DNA from 3 places in the Bradyrhizobium sp. 521_C7_N1_3 genome. Region 3 is predicted to be linked to each of the others. Evidence: predicted binding sites of a transcription regulator. Region 3 holds the regulator's gene; each other region holds the start of a gene.
The links. The regulator LexA, encoded in region 3, represses DNA repair genes until DNA is damaged. The targets are predictions, from matches to a motif close to TGTTCNNNNTGTGTTCNG.
Positions count from the first base shown of each region.

Region 1: uvrA (excinuclease ABC subunit UvrA) is a predicted target of LexA. The motif match lies at 661-678, and genes of this name have one in related genera.
Region 2: AB7008_RS14670 (DUF3072 domain-containing protein) is a predicted target of LexA. The motif match lies at 1,432-1,449, and genes of this name have one in related genera.

Region 1 covers NZ_CP197232.1:5,834,510-5,836,767, forward strand. The annotation lists gene AB7008_RS27155 (outer membrane protein) at 1-469, shown strand, start outside; gene uvrA (excinuclease ABC subunit UvrA) at 771-2,258, shown strand, end outside.
Region 2 covers NZ_CP197232.1:3,168,113-3,170,370, forward strand. The annotation lists gene AB7008_RS14655 (Do family serine endopeptidase) at 1-194, shown strand, start outside; gene AB7008_RS14660 (hypothetical protein) at 465-827, shown strand; gene AB7008_RS14665 (DUF6496 domain-containing protein) at 840-1,127, opposite strand; gene AB7008_RS14670 (DUF3072 domain-containing protein) at 1,201-1,395, opposite strand; gene AB7008_RS14675 (hypothetical protein) at 1,511-1,732, shown strand; gene AB7008_RS14680 (hypothetical protein) at 1,751-1,936, shown strand; gene AB7008_RS14685 (hypothetical protein) at 2,037-2,258, opposite strand, start outside.
Region 3 covers NZ_CP197232.1:5,978,840-5,981,097, forward strand. The annotation lists gene AB7008_RS27835 (molybdopterin molybdotransferase MoeA) at 1-772, shown strand, start outside; gene lexA (transcriptional repressor LexA) at 949-1,650, shown strand; gene AB7008_RS27845 (hypothetical protein) at 1,858-2,181, shown strand; gene AB7008_RS27850 (hypothetical protein) at 2,257-2,258, shown strand, end outside.

The sequences.
Region 1 (2,258 bases), 140 kb from region 3:
GGTGTTCGGCATCGAGGGCCAGGGCAACTGGGCCGACTTCAAGGGCAGCAATGTCAGCGTGGCGTTGGCGCCGATCACGAACCAGACCAAGATCGACAGCTTCGGTCTGTTCACGGGCCAGCTCGGCTACGCCGTGAACAATCTGCTGCTCTACGGCAAGGCCGGCGCAGCCGTGGCTCACGACAAATACGACACCTTCTTTCCGGGCGCGCCAGCGGCGGCGACGTTCAACAGCGTCAACCAGACCCGCTGGGGCTACACGATCGGCATCGGCGTGGAATGGGGTTTTGCCGAGAACTGGTCGGTCGGCGGCGAGTACGACCATGTCTTCCTCGGCCATCACAGCGCCGACTTCGCAACTCTCGTCGGCGGCTTCGCCCCGCGCACCGACCGGATCGGCCAGGATATCGACATGGGCCTGATCCGTATCAATTACCGCTGGGGCGGCCCGGTCGTCGCCAAATACTGAGACGAAGCTTCCCTCAGGAACCTCCAAGTCCTGATCATGTGCGGATTGCCCCAAATCCACATTCAAACGCGAACGAAGGGCTGGCCTCGCGCCGGCCCTTCGCATGTTCCGACCTGCCCCGCTCCTGCCAGATGCCGCCAGCGCGCCAACAATCCGTTGACGATTCGCACACGCCACTGGAAATCCGTCCCCGTTCTTCCTACGTTCGCTGGCATACCCATCGGCGCCGATCCCGGTTCCGGGCGACGCGCGCCTTTTTTGTTGGCGCGATCGCGCACCTTTGGGATTGAGGGCAACTCGGATGGATGAAGTGATCAAGGCGAAGCGCCAACAGCAGAACGCGGGCTCGAGCCTGCGCGCAATTACGATCCGTGGCGCGCGCGAGCACAACCTCAAGAATGTCGACGTCGAGATTCCCCGCGACAAGCTGGTGGTGTTCACGGGGTTGTCAGGCTCCGGCAAATCCTCGCTCGCCTTCGACACCATCTATGCCGAGGGTCAGCGCCGTTATGTCGAATCGCTTTCGGCCTATGCGCGCCAGTTCCTGGAGATGATGCAGAAGCCTGATGTCGACCAGATCGACGGCCTGTCGCCGGCGATCTCGATCGAGCAGAAGACGACCTCGAAGAACCCGCGCTCGACCGTCGGCACCGTCACCGAGATCTACGACTACATGCGCCTGCTCTGGGCGCGCGTCGGCGTACCCTATTCGCCCGCCACGGGCCTGCCGATCGAGAGCCAGACCGTCTCGCAGATGGTCGACCGCGTGCTGGCGCTGCCCGAAGGCACCCGCCTCTATCTGCTCGCCCCCGTCGTGCGCGGCCGCAAGGGTGAGTACCGCAAGGAGCTCGCCGAATGGCTCAAGAAGGGCTTTCAGCGCGTCAAGATCGACGGCACCTTCCATGAGCTCGCGGAGGCGCCGACGCTCGACAAGAAATTTCCGCACGACATCGACGTCGTGGTCGACCGCATCGTGGTGCGCGCCGACATCGGCCAGCGCCTCGCCGAAAGCTTCGAGACCGCGCTGAAGCTCGCGGAGGGCCTCGCCGTCGTCGAGTTCGCCGATGCGCCTGCAGCGGCTGCACCAGCCGAAGAAAAGAAGAAGACCGCAAAGATCCACGACAAGAGCGGGCCCGAGCGCATCCTGTTCTCGGAAAAATTCGCCTGCCCCGTCTCCGGCTTCACGATTCCGGAGATCGAGCCGCGCCTGTTCTCGTTCAACAATCCCTACGGCGCCTGCCCGGCCTGCGGCGGCCTCGGCGTCGAGCAGCATGTCGACGAGGACCTCGTCATCCCCGACAAGGAGCTCGCCATCGGCAAGGGCGCGATCGCGCCCTGGGCCAAGTCGTCATCGCCCTACTACGTGCAGACGCTGACGGCGCTCGGCAAGCACTACAAGTTCACGCTGACCACCAAATGGAAGGATCTGCCGAAGAAGACGCAGAACGCGATCCTCCTTGGCTCCGGCGAGGACGAGATCAAGTTCTCCTACGAAGACGGCGTCCGCTCCTACGACACCAAGAAGCCGTTCGAAGGCGTCATCACCAACATCAACCGCCGCTATCGCGAGACCGAGAGCGAGTGGGCGCGCGAGGAGCTGGCGAAATATTTCCACGACGTCCCCTGCGAGGGCTGCAAGGGTTTCCGGCTGAAGCCCGAGGCGCTCTGCGTCAAGATCGGCGGCAAGCATATCGGCGAGATTTCGGAGCTGTCGGTCAGGAAGGCCGGCGAATGGTTCGAGACCGTGCCCGAGGCGCTGAACGCGCAGCAGAACGAGATCGCGGGCCGC
Region 2 (2,258 bases), 2.8 Mb from region 3:
ATCCGCAGGGACCCGCCGCGCAGCGCGGCATCCAGACCGGCGACGTCATCCTCAACGTCGGCGGTAAGGCCGTCGCCAATGTCGGCGACGTCCGTTCCGAGCTGGCGCAGGCCAAATCGTCCGGCAAGAACAGCGTGCTGTTGCAGGTGAAGGGCGCGGAAGCGACGCGGTTCGTCGCGGTGCCGCTGGCGTAGCCTCGCGCTTCCGGCGGCAAACTCAAAAGGCGGCCTGCGGGCCGCCTTTTTCGTGCGCGTCTGGAAGATTCCCACAGGTGTCGATAACATTCTCGTTAACGGCAGCGTTGATGACGGGTTCGTCCGAAAAAGCCGCGTTCGCTCGTCACAGTTCAGAATCGCGTGTTGGGCTTGGGCGTCAATGAAGACGCCCGAGCGAATTGCAGGAGTATAACTTCGAACGCCCGGCCTTCTTGTGGAACCGGTGGTTCGCATTTGATCGGTGCCGACATGGATCGATTGAAGCTCTCGCTGAGGTGTGCGCTGCTTGTGGCGCCGCTTGTCCTGACGACCGGAAGCGCCCTGGGGCGCGACGATGGCCGCTACGCAAACTCGCCCCTGAAACCATGGTTCGACAGTCTGCGCAGCCATCTCGGGCCCTGCTGCTCGGATGCAGATGGCTTTGCTGTATCCGACCCCGATTGGGAATCGCACGATGGGCACTATCGCGTGCGGCTCGACGGGCAGTGGGTGGACGTGCCTGACGAGGCCGTCATCACCGAGCCAAACCGGGCTGGCCACACCATGGTATGGCCGGTGAAGACTGCGTTCGGGATTTCGATCCGCTGCTTCATGCCGGGCAGCATGATCTGACCCGGATCGGCGTTACCGCTTGCTGGATTTGCGCTTCGAGGTCTTCTTCGTTGCCTTGGTCGTTTTCTCGGCCGTCTTCTTCTTGGACGTTTTCCGCTTCGAGGCCTTCTTCGGGACCTTCTTACCCTTTGCGCGCGCTTCCGACAGGCCGATTGCTATCGCCTGCTTGCGACTCTTCACGCGTCCGCCACGACCGCCGGGGCCGCTTTTCGCGGTGCCCTTCTTGTACCGGCGCATCTCGCGCTCGACATCACTGCTGGCGCTGCGTGAGTAGCGGCGTTTCTTTGCCTTGCGTGCCATCAACTCTCTCCCTCGGCCCGGGGGAAAGAACCGCATCACTGACCCAACGTTCCAACGGCGCTGGCCGCGCTCCTCAGAAGGAGTTCGCCAACTCGATCTCGTCTTCCAGCGCTCGAATGCGGCGCGCAGCCTCAGTGGAGGACAGAGCCCGATCGTATTGAGCGGGCTGATAGGCCTCCTCGCTCAGACGCTTCAGCCTTAGCCCCTGCGCGCGCGTCATCTGCTCCGTGAGGAAAACCCTGGCGTCGTATTTACCCTGAACCTGCATCTGGCCTCTCCGTTCCCAAATCGTGACTTGACTATATGTTCTTATTTTGTTCTAACAAGCCATGGACAACAGAATTAATGAAATTCGACGCAAAATCAGCGCCTTGAGGCTCGAAATGGCAGACATCGAGGTGTCTGTGCGCGACCTCGTCGATCGCGACCGTGACTGCACAGAAAAGGCCCTGGCGCAGATGGATCTGCGCCGGAAAATCAACCTGCTGATCGGCGAATGGAAGGCGGCAGGTGGAGGCGATGTCTTGCCTGACGTCCGCGAGCGGGTACGCCTTCGTCCTGCAACGACATCCGGCAATCCGCTGCGCGTGATCGCGCGCCGCTGAGAATTTTGGGAGCGTGCAGTGGAGGAAGACCCGGACACGTACCGGATTCTAAAACTGCGCGCCGAAATTCTCGAACTCGGCTCCGCCATCCGGCAATTGCAGCGCGAGGGTCTCGACGATGCCGCAGCCCAGCTCCTGATTGCACGCAAACGTGCACAGCTCGAGCATCTCGTGAAGGCGAATGCTGCGGGACGGCCGCTCTAGCGATGTGACGCTGGAAGGACTCCCAATCCAGCTCCAGGCTCCAGCTCCAAAGTGAGAGGCCCCGCGTTGCCGCGAGGCCTTTGATTATCGGCGCCGGAGCTCACTTGGTGTTGCTCATGCCGCCCTTGTTGTTCGTCATGGTGCCGCCTTGGTCGGAGCCCGGGCCAGAACCACCTTGACCGGAGGGATCAGCGCCCTTTGAGGACTTGGTGTTGGCGCCCGTGGTTTGCGACGAGGACATCGCGGATCCATGCTTGGCCTTATGCGACTTGGCCTGCGCGGCGAACGGAGCGGCGGCGAGGCCGGTTGCCAACATCACGGT
Region 3 (2,258 bases):
CAAGGGAGCCCGGCTCACCGAGCGCGACCTCGCGCTCGCCGCCGGCATGAATTACCCGCAACTGCCGGTCCGACGACGCCCGAAGGTCGCGATCCTCGCGACCGGCGACGAGTTGGTGATGCCGGGCACCACGCCCGGTCCTGGCCAGATCGTCTATTCCAACGGCTACGCCCTGCACGCGCTCGCCCGCAGCGAAGGCGCGGATACCATCGACCTCGGCGTTGCCGCCGATACGCTGGAGGCCACCACCGCCGGCATCGGCCGCGCGCGGGAGAGCGGTGCCGACATCCTGATCACGACCGGCGGCGCCTCTGTCGGCGACCACGATCTGGTCCAGCAGGCGCTGAGGGACGAAGGTATCTCGATGGCGTTCTGGAAGATCGCGATGCGGCCGGGCAAGCCGATGATGAACGGGCGGCTCGGCGCGATGCGCGTGATCGGCCTGCCCGGCAATCCCGTGTCATCCTACGTTTGCGGCTTCCTGTTCATGGTGCCGTTGATTCGCGCGCTTTCGGGCCGTTCGATGATTCATCACCGCCGCGAACGCGCGGTGCTCGGCCGCGACGTCGGCGCCAACGACCAGCGCGAGGATTACCTGCGCGCGCGCCTCGAGCTGCGCGACGACGGCACACTCCTCGCCCTTCCGGTCAATCACCAGGATTCCTCGCTGCTTGCGAATCTCGCTGCGGCACAGGCACTTCTCGTGCGCGCGCCATTCGCGCCGAAGGCCGAAGCCGGCACGCCTTGCGAGGTCTTGCGGCTGCCCGTCTGAGCGCTTCGTTCGCGTGCGTTCCGCGAACTTTGTCGCGTTCACGGTAAATTAAGCAGTTGCGGAACATGTATCGAACATATAGTGTCCGTTCATGATTTGTTTCGAGCATGTAGCGGCTTACTGCTGAATTCAGCGTCTCGGAATCGAACGACATCAACCGGGGGATTTTGGTCGAGATGTTAACGCGCAAACAATACGAGCTCCTGCGGTTCATCAGCGAACGGTTGAAGGAAAGCGGCGTGCCGCCCTCCTTCGACGAGATGAAGGACGCGCTCGACCTGCGCTCGAAATCGGGCATCCATCGCCTGATCACCGCGCTCGAGGAGCGCGGCTTCATCCGGCGCCTGCCCAACCGCGCCCGCGCCATCGAGGTGATCAAGCTGCCCGAGCTTCAGGCCGCCGCCGGCGGCCGCCGCGGCTTCACGCCGAGCGTCATCGAAGGCAATCTCGGCAAGGTCCGCACGACTTCGAGCCCGCCGGCGGATGAGGGCGAGCGCCCCGTCGCAGTCCCCGTGATGGGCCGCATCGCGGCCGGCACGCCGATCGAGGCCTTGCAGACCCGCAGCCACACCATCAGCGTACCGCCTGACATGCTCGGCTCGGGCGAACACTACGCGCTCGAAGTGCGCGGCGATTCCATGGTCGAGGCCGGAATTCTCGACGGCGACATGGCGCTGATCCAGCGCAACGAGAGCGCCGACACCGGCGATATCGTGGTGGCGCTGATCGACGACGAGGAAGCAACCCTGAAGCGTTTCCGCCGCCGCGGCGCCTCGATCGCGCTCGAGCCCGCCAATGCGGCCTATGAGGTCCGCATCCTGCCGCCCAACCGGGTGAAGATCCAGGGCAAGCTGATCGGGCTGTACCGGAAGTACTGATACCGGACGCGCCGGTATCGGTTATTTGGCGCCTCGCGCGCTTTCGATCGGCACCGCCGATCCGAGATTGGAGCGGACGATTGTCCGCTTCCGCTGGATAGTCTTTCTGGTTTTGCGCAGATTATCCGGCCCCTTCCCCGGCGGTACATCCTCGGCACGCCGCACGAAGCAGCCCTGCTTCGCGGCCTTCAGGTTCGAGGAGAAGTCGTGCGCCAGATCGTTCTGAGCACAGTTGCAGTGGCACTGATCGCAGCATCAGCGTCGCAAGCCTTGGCCGCGGAAGCCTTGGCCGCGCAATCCCGGCCCCATGTCCGCAAGGACACGGTGAGCGAGCAAGCCCGCGAGGCCCGCGACGCAGTCAACCAACCGTCGCAGCCAGCCTGGCAATATTCGGGGGTGGTCCGTGCCCGCGGGACGCTGACGCTCACAGAATCCACGGGGGCGGGCTTTGTTCCCACTGCATTTGAAAAAGATTTTGTGATGGCAGTCTGCGGACTCAAGTCGCAGATTTGCCCTCAACATCGCATATAATTGCAAGCTTCCACTCTGATAGAGGCCAGCGCCTCAGAAGAGGCGCGGGTTGCTATCCTGATTGAGGAGCACCCGAT